Regions from separate parts of the Burkholderia cenocepacia genome, predicted to be linked through region 3. Evidence: riboswitches for the same ligand, from Rfam matches in the RefSeq annotation. Region 3 holds a riboswitch; each other region holds the start of a gene.
The links. Region 3 has a riboswitch for cobalamin ahead of SY91_RS15440 (FecCD family ABC transporter permease). Riboswitches for the same ligand answer to the same signal wherever they lie in the genome.
Positions count from the first base shown of each region.

Region 1: it holds a riboswitch for cobalamin, as region 3 does, so the genes downstream of both, SY91_RS20765 (TonB-dependent receptor domain-containing protein) here and SY91_RS15440 (FecCD family ABC transporter permease) in region 3, are expected to answer to the same signal.
Region 2: it holds a riboswitch for cobalamin, as region 3 does, so the genes downstream of both, cobW (cobalamin biosynthesis protein CobW) here and SY91_RS15440 (FecCD family ABC transporter permease) in region 3, are expected to answer to the same signal.

Region 1 is NZ_CP060040.1:947,848-952,863, forward strand. It holds gene SY91_RS20750 (transcriptional regulator) at 1-482, shown strand, start outside; gene SY91_RS20755 (threo-3-hydroxy-L-aspartate ammonia-lyase) at 549-1,523, shown strand; gene SY91_RS20760 (hypothetical protein) at 1,639-1,887, shown strand; cobalamin riboswitch at 2,171-2,364, shown strand; gene SY91_RS20765 (TonB-dependent receptor domain-containing protein) at 2,580-4,508, shown strand; gene SY91_RS20770 (LysE family translocator) at 4,552-5,016, opposite strand, start outside.
Region 2 is NZ_CP060039.1:2,395,866-2,400,881, reverse strand. It holds partial or broken gene cobN (cobaltochelatase subunit CobN) at 1-1,332, opposite strand, end outside; gene cobW (cobalamin biosynthesis protein CobW) at 1,339-2,427, opposite strand; cobalamin riboswitch at 2,754-3,020, opposite strand; gene SY91_RS11420 (TonB-dependent siderophore receptor) at 3,170-5,016, shown strand, end outside.
Region 3 is NZ_CP060039.1:3,266,167-3,271,182, reverse strand. It holds gene SY91_RS15460 (EVE domain-containing protein) at 1-426, opposite strand, end outside; RNA gene ssrS (6S RNA) at 497-678, opposite strand; gene SY91_RS15450 (cell division protein ZapA) at 760-1,074, opposite strand; gene SY91_RS15445 (ATPase) at 1,071-1,421, opposite strand; cobalamin riboswitch at 1,576-1,824, shown strand; gene SY91_RS15440 (FecCD family ABC transporter permease) at 1,866-2,981, shown strand; gene SY91_RS15435 (ABC transporter ATP-binding protein) at 2,978-3,793, shown strand; gene cobT (nicotinate-nucleotide--dimethylbenzimidazole phosphoribosyltransferase) at 3,855-4,910, shown strand; gene SY91_RS15425 (adenosylcobinamide-GDP ribazoletransferase) at 4,900-5,016, shown strand, end outside.

The DNA.
Region 1 (5,016 bases), on a different replicon from region 3:
ACAACCTGTCCGGCCGCGCGGTCGGCGATCCCGCGACCGAACTCGGCCTCGCCCGCATCGCCGACGACGATTTCCCGCAGGTGCTCGCGAACTACCCGAACCGCTTCGCCGACGGCCGCACCGCGAAAAGCACGTCGATCGGCATCAAGGATTCGAGCGGGCGCTACGTCGCCGCGCTGTGCCTGAACGCCGACGTCACGCTGTTCCGCGGCTTCCAGGGCATGCTGAACCAGTTCTGCCGCACCGATGGCGAGACCGTCGTCGAGACGCTGGACCCGGCCGGCGCGGACGCGATCCGGCAGCGCATCGACGCATTCGCGACGCGCCTCGCGACGACGCCGCGCGAGCTGAAGACCGACCAGCGCCGTGAACTGATGCAGACGCTGAAGGCCGACGGCTTCCTCGAGGTGCGCCGCGCGATGGAGATCGTGTCGCAGCATCTCGGCGTGTCGCGCGCGACCGTCTACAACGACGCGAAGTGACGCCGCGCGTCCGGTATTGCCGTTTTGAGTTTCCCGTTGACTGACCTTTTCGACTCTCGAGCGACCATGAATTCTCCGACTCTCCCTACGTACGACGACGTCGTCGCCGCCGCGGCCCGGCTCGAAGGCCATGCGCACCGCACGCCGGTGATGACGTCGCGGACGATCGACGACGCGCTCGGCGCGCAGGTGTTCTTCAAGTGCGAGAACCTGCAGCGCATGGGCGCCTTCAAGTTCCGCGGCGCGTTCAACGCACTGTCGCGCTTCAACGCGGAACAGCGCCGTCACGGCGTCGTCGCGTTCTCGTCGGGCAACCATGCGCAGGCGGTCGCGCTGTCGGCGCGCATCCTCGGCATTCCCGCGACGATCGTGATGCCGCAGGACGCGCCGGCCGCGAAGATGGCCGCGACACGCGGCTACGGCGGCAATGTCGTGACCTACGACCGCTATACCGAGGATCGCGAGCAGATCGGGCGCGATCTCGCGGAAAAGCATGGGCTCACGCTGGTTCCGCCCTACGATCACCCTGACGTGATCGCCGGCCAGGGCACCGCGGCCAAGGAACTGTTCGACGAAGTCGGCCCGCTCGACGCGGTGTTCACGCCGCTCGGCGGCGGCGGGTTGCTGTCGGGCACCGCGCTCGCCACGCGCGCGCTGTCGCCGCACGCGAAGCTGTACGGCGTCGAGCCGGAAGCCGGCAACGACGCCCAGCAATCGTTCCGGTCCGGCACGATCGTGCATATCGACACACCGCGCACGATCGCCGACGGCGCGCAGACGCAGCACCTCGGCAACCTGACGTTCCCGATCCTGCGCCGCGACGTCGACGACATCCTGACCGCGACGGACGCGGAACTGGTCGAGTCCATGCGTTTCTTCGCCACGCGGATGAAGATCGTCGTCGAGCCGACCGGCTGCCTGTCGTTCGCCGCCGTGCGGCGGATGAAGGATGCGCTGCAGGGCAAGCGCGTCGGCGTGGTGATCAGCGGCGGCAACGTCGATCTCGAGAACTTCTGCGCGCTGGTGTCGGCGCCCGCCTGACCGTCGCGGCGCGCATGAAGATCCTGTCATGCGTGCCGCCGCCCCTTCACGGCGCGTTTAGTTTCGCGCCCTAGACTGATTACGTCGTCCTGAATTCAGTCGTGAAGGAGTCGCCATGAATACGCACGCGATCGCCGCCGCCGCCCTCGCGGCCGCCTCCCTGCCGGCGTTCGCTCAACCGGATGTGACGTCATCCGGTTTTCCCGCCGCCGCGCCTCACCCCGCAGCCGGGCAAGCAGTGCACCGTTCGCCCGCCGCGTTGCCGCCCGCCGGCTTCGTGCTCGCGAAGATCGATCAGAACAATACGCCGCCCGATCGCGGCGGCGACCCGGGCGGCCGCGCGCATGGCGGCACGCACATGTAACGACGCGCCGCCGCGGCATTCAGAACGAACGTCGGCAGCGACGGACCACGGGTGCCGTGGAGATCGTCGGTGCGCCGCTGCCGTGCGCTGTCGATCGTCCCCGGTGGCGGAATCAGCCAGTCGCGCCCGGCGCGAAGTCACGCGCTCGACCCGCCGGTTTCATCAGACGTGAAACGTTGTACCGTCGGGAGAGCGCGAGCGAATCCGGCACTCCGCCGCCGGACAATGACGTTTTTTTACATCCCCACCCGGCCGCACGATTGACGCGCCGGAGGGCGCGCCATTACCCTTGCGCGCTGATGGTTCCCGGAGACGGGATCAAAAGGGAACGCAGGCGAGGCAACGCCTCGAAGCTGCGGCTGCCCCCGCAACTGTGAGCGGCGAATCCGTGCCACCGCATGCCACTGGGAAACCGGGAAGGCCCGCACGGACGACGACCCGCGAGCCAGGAGACCTGCCATCGACCCGAGGTCCAGCAGCCGCACCGGGCGGGGTGTCCCGATGCGCCAGGCGCCGCCCCCGGCGGCCGCCCGTTGCATGGACGACCCGACCTCAGGATCCGTCAGATGTCCATCGTTCCCGAATCCGCTTCCCGACCGGAAGCGTCGCACCGACACGCCGTCGGCATGCGCCCCTTGCCCGCCCTCGGCTCACGATCGCCGTACACGCCACACGCTTGGTCCCGCTGTCTCATGAATATTCGTCACCTGCTTGCCACGTCCGCCGCTACCGCGCTGCTTTCCCCGCTCGCCCATGCGGCTGGCGACACGGCGCAGGCGCAGCCCGCCGCGCCTGCGTCAGGCGCGGACCTGCCGACGATCAGCGTGACCGACACACGGCATCTGCCCGAATCGTTCGACCGCCGCTATGCATCGACGCAGGTGCTCACGCGCGAGGATCTCGACCGGCTGTCGCCCGCCGACCCGAGCATCACGCAGGCGCTTGCGACGCTGCCGGGCGTGACCGTCGCGCAGAACGGCGGGCCCGGCTCGTCCGCATCGGTCAGCATCCGCGGCTCGTCGGCGAGCCAGGTCGCCGTGTTCATCGACGGCATCCGGATCGGCTCGCCGACCACCGGCATCGCGCCGTGGGCCGACCTGCCGACCGAAGCGTTCGAGCGCGTCGAAGTGATCTCCGGGCCGGCCGCCGCGTCGTTCGGCAACAACGCGATGGGCGGCGTCGTGCAGCTCTTCACGCGCCGCGCCGCCAACCAGCCGAACCGGACCACCGTGTCGTTCGGCGGCGGCTCGAACAAGACGTTCGACACGCAGTTCCGCACGTCGGGCACGGTGCCGCCGACGGGGCCGCTGGCCGCGCTCGGCGGGCTCACCTACTCGCTCGGGCTGCACGACTACAACACGGCCGGCATCGATGCGACGCGGCCGTTCTTCTACGGCCACGAAGACGGCCGCAATCCGTATCACGCGCAGGATCTCGATGCGCGGCTGGGCTATGCGCGCGACAACTGGTCGATCTCGACGTTCGCGCTGTACCACCGCTCCGATCTGTCCTACGACAACAGCGGCTACGCGAATCGCGAGCTCGATCACCAGTTGACGACCGGCGTCGCGTTCCATCTCGACATCACGCCCGATACGCAGTTCGATCAGTCGTTCGGCTATGCGAACGACCGCCAGTTCATCTACGCGGACAACCCGGCGCTCGCGACGGACCAGATCAATTCGCAGCGCATCAGCACGTCGACGTCGCTGACCCATCAGGAGCACGGGTTTCACCTGTTCGGCCTGCCGCTGTCGGGCGAATCGAAGCTCGCGTACGACTTCACGCGCGAGCAGGCGTTCCTGCCGGTCGACATTCCCGGCGGCGTGCCGACGCGCAACGATTCCGCGTTCTCGCTGCACCAGTCGGCGACGTTCGGCCGCGTGACGATGTTCGTGGCCGGCCGTCACGAGATCATCGCCGGGCAAGCGGTGAACACCGGCAACGCCGCGCTGTCGTGGGCGATCACGCCGGTCTACACGGCGCGCGTGTCGTACGGCAATGCGTTCCGCCTGCCGACCTTCAACGACCTGTACTACCCCGGCTACGGCAATCCGAACCTCAGCCCGGAACGCAGCACGTCGGTCGAGGCCGCGCTCGACGCGAACACGGCGTACGGCATGTTCACCGCGGCGATCTACGACACGCGCGTCAACAACCTGATCGCGTACAACCCGGCGACGTTCTCGCCGATGAACATCGGCCGTTCGCACATTCGCGGCATCGACCTGTCGTACAAGGGGACGATCGGCCGTTCGACGCCGGTGAGCGTCGCGGTCGGCATCCTGAATCCGCAGGACGAAACCAACCAGACCTGGCTCAGCCGCCGGCCGCGCCAGACGGTCAGCCTGAACGTCGACCACACGTGGGACGAACTGAAGCTGCACGCGCTCAGCACGGGCGCGTCGCTGCTGTACGGCGGCTCGACGTTCGACGATCCGGCCAACCGGCAGTATCTGGCGTCGTACCTGACGGTGAGCCTGCGCGCGTCGTACCGGATCAATGCGCACCTGACCGTGTCGGCGTCGCTGTCGAACCTGTTCGACCGGCAATACATGACCGCGTACGGCTACAACACGCTCGGGCGCACCGCGTTCGGCAAGGTCAGCTATACGTTCTGATGGCCACGCACATCGGCGCAAGGAACCCCACCGGCACGCGCGCCTAGATCAGCCCGCGCACGCCCGCGACCAGCTGGATCGCGCCGAATACCGCGACGACGGCCGCCGACACACGCGACAGCCCGTGCATGAACGCGAACGACAGCTTCGTGCGCAGCGCGGCGCTCGCGCTGCTCAGGCACAGCCACCACATGGCCGAACCGATGAACACGCCGGCCACCATCCACGCGACGGTCGCCCACATCGCGCCTTCCCGCGCCCCTGGCAACGGGCCGAGCGCCGCAAAGATCCCGACGAACGACACGATCGTCATCGGGTTCGACAGCGTGAGGCCGAACGTCGTCAGGAAATCGCGCAGGACGGTCGACCGCGGCAGGTCGCGTTGCCCCGCCGGCGCGGCCGGCGCCTGGCGTGCGATGGTCCATGCGAGCCAGACGAGAAACGCGCCGCCGCCGATTTTCAGGCCGACGGTCAGCATCGGGAACGCGGTGACGATGCCCGCGACGCC
Region 2 (5,016 bases), 870 kb from region 3:
GGCGGGATCGTTGGTCACGCCTTCGGTGAGTCGCGCGATCAGCGCGTCGCCGTCGGGCGGCAGGTCGGCCACCGTGTAGCCAGCGTCGCGCAGCGCCGCGAGCACGCACAGCGCGGAGGCCGGCGTGTCGAGCCCGACGCCGTTGCCGATCCGCCCTTCGCTTTGCGGATAGTTGGCGAGAACCAGCGCGATGCGCTTGTCGGTGTTGTCCAGCGTACGCAGCCGGCACCAGCCGCGCGCGAGCGCCGCGACGAACGCGATCCGCTCCGCATCCGGCTGGTAGCGCACGACGTCGACCTCGGTATGCGGGCAGCGATACGCGAGCCCCTTGAAGCTCACCGCGCGCGTGACGATGCGCCCGTCGACTTCGGGCAGCGCGATATGCATCGCGATGTCGCGTGCGTGCAGGCCCTGGTTGTCGGCCACCCACGCATCGCGATTGCCGCCGGACAGGATCACCTGCAGCACCGGCGCGTCGCCCGCGAGCACGTCGTGCTCGGGGCTGTCGATCGCGCCGGCCGCGAACGCGGTGGTATTCAGCACGAGCGCGACGCCGTGCGTATCGCAGAGCTGCGTGATGACCTCGCGGCTCACCGCATCCTTCAGCGACGTCACCGCGATCGGGAGCGGGTTCAGCCCTTCGTCGATCAGTGCGTCGGCCAGCGCGTCGAACACGGCCGTGTTCGCGGCCTGCCAGTGCGCGCGATAGAACAGGATCGCGACGACCGGCGCGCCGGGCGTCCAGCGCGGTCGCCAGTCGTCGACGCTCGCGCGGTCGCGCGCCGGGTGATACAGCGCGGCGGCCGGCAGCGGGCGCGGCGGTTCGGGTTCGTCGCCGAAGCCGAACGTGTGAAACGCGATGCTGCGCAGCAGCGCGTCGGCGTTGTGCACGCCGCCTTCGCGCAGGTAGCGCCACCACAGTCGGCACAGCTCGGGCTTGACCGTGCTTTTCGCGACGAGATTCGGGTCTTCCTGCAGGTCGCCCGAGAACATCGCGAGCTGCTGCCCGCGCTTCGATGCGAGCGACACGGCCTGCTCGATCCCGTACGGCCAGTACGCTTCGCCGCCGAGATGATCGATCACGACCGTCTTCGCGTGGCGCAGCACGTCGTCGACGTAGAAATCGACCGACGCCGGCTGCCGCAGGAACGTGACGTTCGCGAGCCGCACGCTCGGGAACCCGGCGGGCAAGTGCGGCACGACGCTCGCGAGCAGCGACAGCGTCGTGTCGGCCGAACTCAGGATCACGATGTCGGCCGGCTGCTGGTCGATCCGGACGACGCCCTGCGTATCGTCGACGAAGCCGCCCGGCGTGGTGCGCAGCAGATGCATCGTGCGTTACGCCTGTTGCGGCTCGGCCGCGCACGCGGCGTCGAACGCACGTTGCAGCGCGGCCGCGTCGAGATCTTCGCCGATCAGCACGAAGCGGCTCGCGCGCGTTTCGCCGTCCTGCCAGCGGCGGTCGAAATAGCTGTCGAAGCGGCGGCCGACACCCTGGATCACGAGCCGCATCGGCGCGCCGGGCAGCGCGGCGAAGCCTTTCGCGCGATAGATCGTGTGCGCTTCGACCACGCACTGCAGCGCGGCGATCGTCGCTTCGCGCGTGCCCGCGTCGCCCGATACCACCACCGAGTCGAAATCGTCGTGATGGTGATCGTGATCGCCGTCGTCGGCCGAGCCGTGATGGTCGTGACGCAGGTGGATCGTTTCCTCCGATGCCGATTCCAGCCCGAGCAGCAGCGCGAGGTCGAGTTCGCCGCGCGTCGCGCGCACGATCTTCACCTGCGGCGGGATTTCTTCGCGGATCGCGGTTTCGATCCGCGCGAACTCGGCGTCACCGACGAGGTCGGCCTTGTTCACGATCACGAGATCGGCGGACGACAGTTGATCGGCGAACAGTTCGTGCAGCGGCGATTCGTGATCGAGGTTCGAATCGGCGCGGCGCTGCGCGTCGACGGCCTGCGGGTTTTCCGCGAACTGGCCGCTCGCGGCGGCCGGCCCGTCGACGACGGTCACGACCGCGTCGACCGTGAAGCTGTTGCGGATCGTCGGCCAGTTGAACGCCTGCACGAGCGGCTTCGGCAGCGCGAGGCCCGACGTCTCGATCAGCACGTGGTCGATGTCCGCGCGGCGCTCGACGAGCGCCTCCATCACCGGATAGAACTCTTCCTGCACGGTGCAGCACAGGCAGCCGTTCGCGAGTTCGTACAGTTGGCCCGATGCTTCGCCCTGCGCGCCGTCGGCATCGTCGCAACCGATGCCGCAGCCCTTGAGGATTTCGCCGTCGATGCCGAGCTCGCCGAATTCGTTGACGATCACCGCGATGCGGCGGCCTTCGGCGTGCTGCAGGATGTGGCGCATCAGCGTCGTCTTGCCGCTGCCGAGAAAGCCCGTGACGATCGTGACGGGAAGCTTGCGTAGGGTCATGGTAGGTCCGGTGTCGAAGAGGAAATCAGGACGGGATCGTCGCGTCGGCGGCGGCGCGGCAATTCAGCGGGCGGTACGCGGGAAGCTCGCCGCGTGATCCGCGCGGACTGCCGCACGGCGGGCGGAACAACAAATCGGACATGGTGCTTCCTTGCGAACGGTCGACATTGTGAATGCCAACACGGCTGCGGCGTGCCCCGCCCGTGCCGCGCCGTTCGCCGTGCCGGCCCGGGCGCGTTCGCGCGGAGGCAGATCGGAGGAGACAGCAGGAAACACCGGGCGTCGGGCCGGCTGCGGCCGTGGACGATGCGCCGCCTCCCCGCGGCGCTGAACCCCAACGTTTAGGCCGGTATCCGGGCTGACGAACACGCCGCTTCGCCTTCCCGGATACGCGCGGCATCCAGTGGCGGTCGTCCGCATGCGCGTGGCATGCGGCGAAGCGGCGGTGCGTGGCGCTTGCGCGCGACGCGTTCGCTTACCGTTGCGGGGGCAGCACAGGTTGGCTCGACTGCGGCGCAGGCGGGCTCCCTGTTTCCCGTTTAACTGCGCACGCCGGAGCGGCGCGCGCGAGCACCAAAACGCGTGCGAGTGTAGGCGGCAGGGCCGGGAGCGTCAAGGCGAGCGGCCGGCGATGAACGCGAATGATTGTCGTTTTCAACTTGGCGAGATAAACTTCGCTCGATAACGCAAACAACCGCGCAACGGCCATGTGAGGCAATCACTCAGTCATCCTCAAATTTCCATGTCGAAACGACAGATATCCGGGCGACGCTTTCCTGTGCTGGCCCTGTCGCTGTGCTCGATCGCCGGCGTTGCCTCCTTCCCTGCCCCGGCGGCCGAGTTCGACGACGAACTGCCCGCGGTCGAAGTACGCAGCCGCCGTCATCCGAACGATCCGCGCGTCGAGAGCGTGAGTACGGCGACGCGCACCGCGAGCGATCCGCGCGACGTACCGCAAACCATCGACAGCGTCCCGGTAGAGGAAACGCTGTCCTATGGCGGCCGCACGCTGGCCGACGCGTTGGCCGGCGTGCCCGGTGTGTCCAATACGTCGGACACGCGCTTCGATGCGTTCCGCATTCGCGGCTTTTCCGCCGCGGGCGACCTGCTGCTCGACGGCATGCGCGACGATGCGCAATACGTGCGCAGTCTCGGCAACATCGAACGCGTCGAAGTGCTGAAGGGGCCGGCTGCCGCGCTGTACGGGCGCGGCAGCGGCGGCGGCGTCATCAACCGGATCACCAAGCAGCCGTTGCCGGAAAACTTCGGGCATGTGTCGGCAGCGACCGGCAGCTATGGACGGCTCGGCGCGTCGGTCGATCTCAACCGCATGCTGTCGAGCGCATGGAGCGTGCGGTTCAATGCCGGACGCGAACACGCAGGCAGCTTCCGCGACCACGTCGACGGCACGCGCCAGTACGTCGCGCCGTCAATCAAATGGCGGGACGCGCGGCGAAGCTGGCTGCTGCAGTTCGAATACGACGCGTACCGGCGCGTGCCCGATCGCGGCATGCCGGCGCCGGTCGCCGCGGTCGACGCGGCCGGCAAGCCGTTCGCGTTCTCGCTGCCGTCCGCGCCACGCGCGACCTTCTTCGGCGCGGCGGGCCGCGACACGATCCGCGACGAGAACATGAACTGGCGCTCGGTCTTCACGCACGCGCTCGACGGCGACTGGGAATTGCGCCATACGCTCGGGGTGCTGAATTTACGCAGCACCTTCGACAATACCTACGTCACGCAAAGCTACGTCGCGAAGCCGCGCGACTACCGGCGCGTGCAGCGGGCGCGCTACCTGCAGGACATGACGCATCTCAACGTGCAGACCGGTGTCGAACTGGGCGGCAAGGTCGCGACCGGTCCGGCGCTGCATCACCTGCTGTTCGGCATCGAATACGGCTGGCAGAAACGCACGCCGACGCTCTGGCAGGCCGACGCGGCGCCGATTCCGGTGACCGGGCCGGATCGCTTCGCCTTGGTCGGCTCGACGCCGCGCCCGTACGCGATGAACCGCCACCGCGTCAGCGACTACGCGATCTTCGCGCAGGATCGCGTCGACCTCGGGCGAGCGTGGAAACTCCTCGGCGGCCTGCGCGGGGAACGTTTCGACGTCGATTCGACCAACGCGCTGAACGGCCTGCATGCACGGCGCACGACGGCGGCATGGAGCCCGCGGCTCGGCGTCGTGTGGTCGCCGGTCGGCGCGCACAGCCTGTATGCGTCGTACAGCAAGAACTTCGCGCCGGTCGGTGGCGACCTGATCGGCATCACGCCCGATGCGCGCGGCAACGCCAACGATCTCGGCCCGCAATACACGCGCCAATACGAGATCGGCGTGAAAAGCGACTGGCGCGCCGGCGCGCTGAGCACGACGCTCGCGCTGTTTCAGCTCGACCTGTACAACCGCCGCATCGCCGATCCGGTTCGCCCGGGCTTTTTCGACCTCACCGGCCTCGAGCGCAATCGCGGCCTGGAACTGGGCGTCGCCGGCCGGCTCGCGGGCAACTGGTTCGTCCGCGGCGGCATCGGCTGGCAACATGCGCGGGTGGTCGACGCCGAACCGAAGTACGCAGGCAAGCGCTCGGCGGGCGT
Region 3 (5,016 bases):
CGCCCGCGTGACGGGCGTGATCGACAGCCGGTTGCCGCGCGCGAGCACGCGCATGTCGGCGAGCTCGTCGTGCTCGCGCAGCGCGGCGAGCGGCACGAGCGGCGACTTCTTCACGAAGCGCACGTCGACGAGCAGCCAGCGTGGCGCTTCCTGCGTCGATTTCGGGTCGTAATAGGGGCTTTTCGGATCGAACTGCGTGGGATCGGGGTAGGGCGTCGACGATACTTCGGCGAGGCCCGCGATGCCCGGCTCGGGGCAGCTGGAGTGATAGAACAGCACGCCGTCGCCGATCTTCATCGTGTCGCGCATGAAATTGCGCGCCTGATAGTTGCGCACGCCGGTCCACGGCAGCGAGCGCTGCGGTGCGTTGGCGAGATCGTCGATGCTCGCTTCGTCCGGTTCGGACTTCATCAGCCAGTATTGCATGGTCGTGATCGACGCAGAAAAAGGCCGCTACAAAAGAAAACGGCACCGGGACTTTCCCGATGCCGTTGGATAGGCCCCCGCCTTGGCCGCTAGGCCGGCATCCTGAACCTGAGGTTCAGAATTGGTCGCAGTTAGCAGCACTTCGGGTACATCAGACAGAGTGACGCGCGCGCCCGTGCTACAAATTTCCGCAACCGTGCACATGGCATTGGTTCAAGGAATATATGACCTTGGCGAACCAGGCAGGGAAGCTGACTGAACTGTGATTCGATGCGCCAATTTGACCACCGTTGATCGTCGAGATCAAGCGGAATCGACGTATCGTTTGAAACGTTACTGCGTCTCGTGCTGTGCGAGCACCGCGCCGAGCTGTTCGTTCATCTGGTGCATTGTACGACGGATTTCCTCGGCCGGAAATGCTTCACCGTGCCGCACGCTCGTTTGCAGTCGCAGCAATTCCGATGCAAGCGACAGCGCCGCCATCACCGCGATGCGGTCGGTGCCGCGCACCGAGCTGTTCGAGCGGATTTTCGACATCTCGGCGTCGACGCGCGCGACCGCTTCGAGCAGCGCCGCTTCGGTCTCGGCCGAACAGGCGAGTCGATAGGGCTGACCGAGAATCGAGACTTCGATCTGCTTGGTGCTCATGCATGTTCTCCGTGGCTGGCCGCGTCATCGCCATCCGTGCGCGCCTGCGCATCGAGCAGGTCGAGCTGGTTGTCGGCTTGCTCCGCGCTCTTCGAGCGCGGCAGCTTTTCGAGAATCGCGTTCAGTTTCACCTGGGCGTCGTCGATCTTCGCCGACAGTGTGTCGCGCTCGGCCGCGAGCGCATTGCGTTCGTCGCGCAGCTGCGCGAGTTCCGCGCGGACCGTGTCCGCTTCCGCGCGCAATTGCGCGACCTGCTCCTCGAGCGCGAGCCGTTCCGAGTGATAGCGCTTGTTCAGCGAAATCAGACGGCCAATATTTTGAGATAGGGTTTCGAGTTCGTTGAGCATTTGCTGCGTCCTCTAAAGACCCAGCATTTTAGCGCGGAATAACGCGCAATCCGACATCTGTAACGTTTCCAGTCGTAACACCCCGGCTTCTTGCCGCGAATAGGCGTGTCCCGCGCCGCTCCGGACGCTTCCTTGACGCTCGCGCGACCGCCTCCTAAACTGGCGCCGCCTCGGTGCTCGCGCGCAGGACGCGCGGTTAAACGGGAAGCAGGGTGCGGCTCCGCGAGCGTGCCAACCTGCGCTGCCCCCGCAACGGTAAGCGGCTGCGTCGTGTGACGCAGGCCGGCTCGGGTGCGTTTCGCGTGCAGGTCGCATGCGGGCGCGGGCCACTGCGCGTCATCGCGCGGGAAGGCGAGCCGGTCCGCCGCCAGCCCGGATACCGGCCGAGACGGGGAGCCCGCACGGGCTTCATGACGCGCGACCTGCGGGGAAGCAGGGCGCGCAATGTTTCACGGAACGTTCTTCGATGCCGACCCCAATCGTCCGCCCCGCGCCCCTGTCGCGCCCGGCCGGCTGCCGCAAGCGGATGCGCCGCGCGTCGTGCGCGCGGCCGTGCGCGGCATGAGCGCCGCACGCGCCACCGTCATCTGGGCCGCGCTGGCCGCGTTGGTCTCGCTGCTGTTCGTCGCGTCGCTGTCGATCGGCAGCGTGCCGATGTCGCCGTGGCAGGCGCTCGCATCCCTCGTGCCGCACGGCGGCGACACCCTGTTTGCCGACATCGTCCGGACGCTGCGCCTGCCGCGCGCGCTCGCGGGTTTCGCGTGCGGCGCGCTGCTCGCGCTGGCCGGCGCGTTGTTGCAGGTGCTGCTGCGCAATCCGCTCGCGGAGCCGTACGTGCTGGGCGTGTCCGGCGGCGCGGCCGGCTTCGCGCTCGTCGCGATGATCGCGGGCGGCGCATGGTGGCTCGTCGACGCATCCGCGTTCGCCGGTTCGCTCGTATCGGTCGCGCTGGTGCTCGGTCTCGCGCGGCGCGAGCTGTGGCGGGGCGAATCGCGCGACGCGTCGCCGCGGCTGCTGCTCACCGGCGTCGTGATCGCGGCGGGGTGGGGCGCGTTCGTCACGCTGTTGCTGTCACTCGCGCCCGACGCGCGGCTGCGCGGCATCATCTTCTGGCTGACGGGCGACCTGAACGGCGCGACGGCGCCGTGGTTCGCGTGGGGCGCGCTGCTGCTGAGCGCAGGCGTCGCGCTGCCGGTCGCGCCGCAACTGAACGTGCTGCTGCGCGGCGATGCGACCGCGCTCGCGCTCGGCGTGCCGGTCGCGCGGTTGCGCGTGCGGATCTATCTCGTCGCGTCGCTGGCCGCCGCGGCCGCGGTGACGACGGCTGGCACGATCGGCTTCGTCGGCCTCGTCGTGCCGCATGCATTGCGGCTCGCGTTCGGCAACGACCAGCGGATGCTGCTGCCGGCCGCGATGCTCGCGGGCGGCGGCGGCGTGATGGCGGCCGACCTCCTCGCGCGTACCGCGATCGCACCCGCGCAATTGCCGGTCGGCGTGATGACCGCGTTGATCGGCGTGCCGGTGTTCCTGTGGATGTTGCTGAGGAGGCCGATGCGATGACGGGCCCCGCACTGAACGCCGCCGCCGGCGACCTGCACTACAGGGCCGTCGACCTGACGCTGAAGGCCGGCGCGCGCACGTTGCTCGACCGCTTCACGCAGGCGTTCGGCCCTGGCGAGATCTGGTGCGTCGCCGGGCCGAACGGTGCGGGCAAGACGACGCTGCTCGCCACGCTCGCGGGATTGCAGCCGCCGGCCGGCGGACACGTCGAGATCGACGGCCGGCCGCTTGCCGCGTGGCGCCCCGAGCCACTCGCGCGGCGCCGCGCGCTGATGCCGCAGCAATTGCACGATGCGTTCAGCGCGACCGTGTTCGACACGGTGCTGCTCAACCGCTTTCCGTATCTCGGCGGCTGGGGCTGGGAGCGCGACGACGACCGCGCGGCCGCGCGCGCTGCGCTCGCGACGTTCGACCTGAGCCCGCTCGCGTCGCGCGACGTGATGTCGCTGTCGGGCGGCGAGCGGCAGCGAGTCGCGCTGGCCGCGACGCTGTGTCAGGATGCACCGCTGATGCTGCTCGACGAACCGCTCGCGCATCTCGACCTGCATCACCAGATCGATTGCCTCACTGCGCTGGCCGCCTGGCTCGCGGCAGCCCCGCGCACGATATTGTTTTCGTGTCACGACCTGAATCTCGCGCGGCGCTTCGCGACACATGCGCTATTGCTCGACGGCCGTGGCCATGCGTCGGCCGGCCTCGTGCACGATGTATTGACGCCCGAGCGCGCGAGCGACGCGTTCGGCTATCCGCTCGTGCTGATCCGCGAGAATGGCCGCGATGCGCTGCTGCCGGCATGGCCTGCGCGACAATGACCTTTCCTGTTCCGATTTTTTCGATGCGCGGCGCCAGCCGCGCCCACGACCCGGCTCCTCGATGACGACTCCCACCCCATTCCCGCCCGCGATCGCGCCGCTCGACGACGCGCTGCGCAAGCGCCTCCAACAGGTGATCGACCACAAGACCAAGCCACCGGGTAGCCTCGGCCAGCTCGAGGCGCTCGCGCTGCAGATCGGCCTGATCCAGCTAAGCGAGCGACCGGTCGTGCAGCGTCCGGTGACGATCGTGTTCGCGGGCGACCACGGGATCGCGGCCGAAGGCGTCAGTCCTTATCCGCAGGCGGTGACCGCCCAGATGGTCGCGAACTTCCTGGCCGGCGGTGCGGCGATCAATGCGTTTTCGGGCGTCGCGCAGAGCACGCTCGAGATCGTCGATGCGGGCGTCGCGTCGCCGCTGCCGCTGTCGGACCGGCTGGTGTCGCTGCCGGTCGCGCGCGGCACGCGCAACTTCGCGACGGAGCCGGCGATGACGCGTGAAGAAGCGATGACGGCGCTGGCCGCTGGCGCGGGGCGGGTACGCCTGCACGCGTCGCTCGGCACGAACGTGATCGGTTTCGGCGAGATGGGGATCGCGAACACGTCGTCGGCCGCCTGCCTGATGAGCCGCCTGCTCGACGTGCCGATCGATGCCTGCGTGGGCCGCGGCACGGGCCTCGACGACCAGGGTCTCGCGCACAAGCGCGCGGTGCTCGGCCGCGCGCTCGTCAAGCACTCGCATGCGATCGCGCCGCTCGACGTGCTCGCGACGTTCGGCGGCTTCGAGATCGCGATGATGACGGGCGCGTACCTCGCGGCCGCGAGCGAGCGGATGACGATCCTCGTCGACGGCTTCATCGCGACGGCCGCGCTGCTCGTCGCCGAGCGCATCGCGCCCGGCGTGCGCGACTACTGCGTGTTCTCGCATACGTCGCACGAGGCCGGGCACCGGCGCATGCTCGAGCATTTCGGCGCGAAACCGCTGCTCGCGCTCGACCTGCGCCTCGGCGAAGGCACGGGCGCCGCGCTCGCGCTGCCGCTGGTGCGCGCGGCGGCTGCGTTCCTCAGCGAGATGGCGAGCTTCGAGTCCGCCGGCGTCGACAATCGTGACGCCTGAGCGCGCGCGCGGCATACGGGCCGAACTGCGCTACTTCTTCGTCGCGCTCGGCTATTTCACGCGCGTGCCCGTGCCGCGCTCGATCGGCTACGCAGCCGGCGATCTC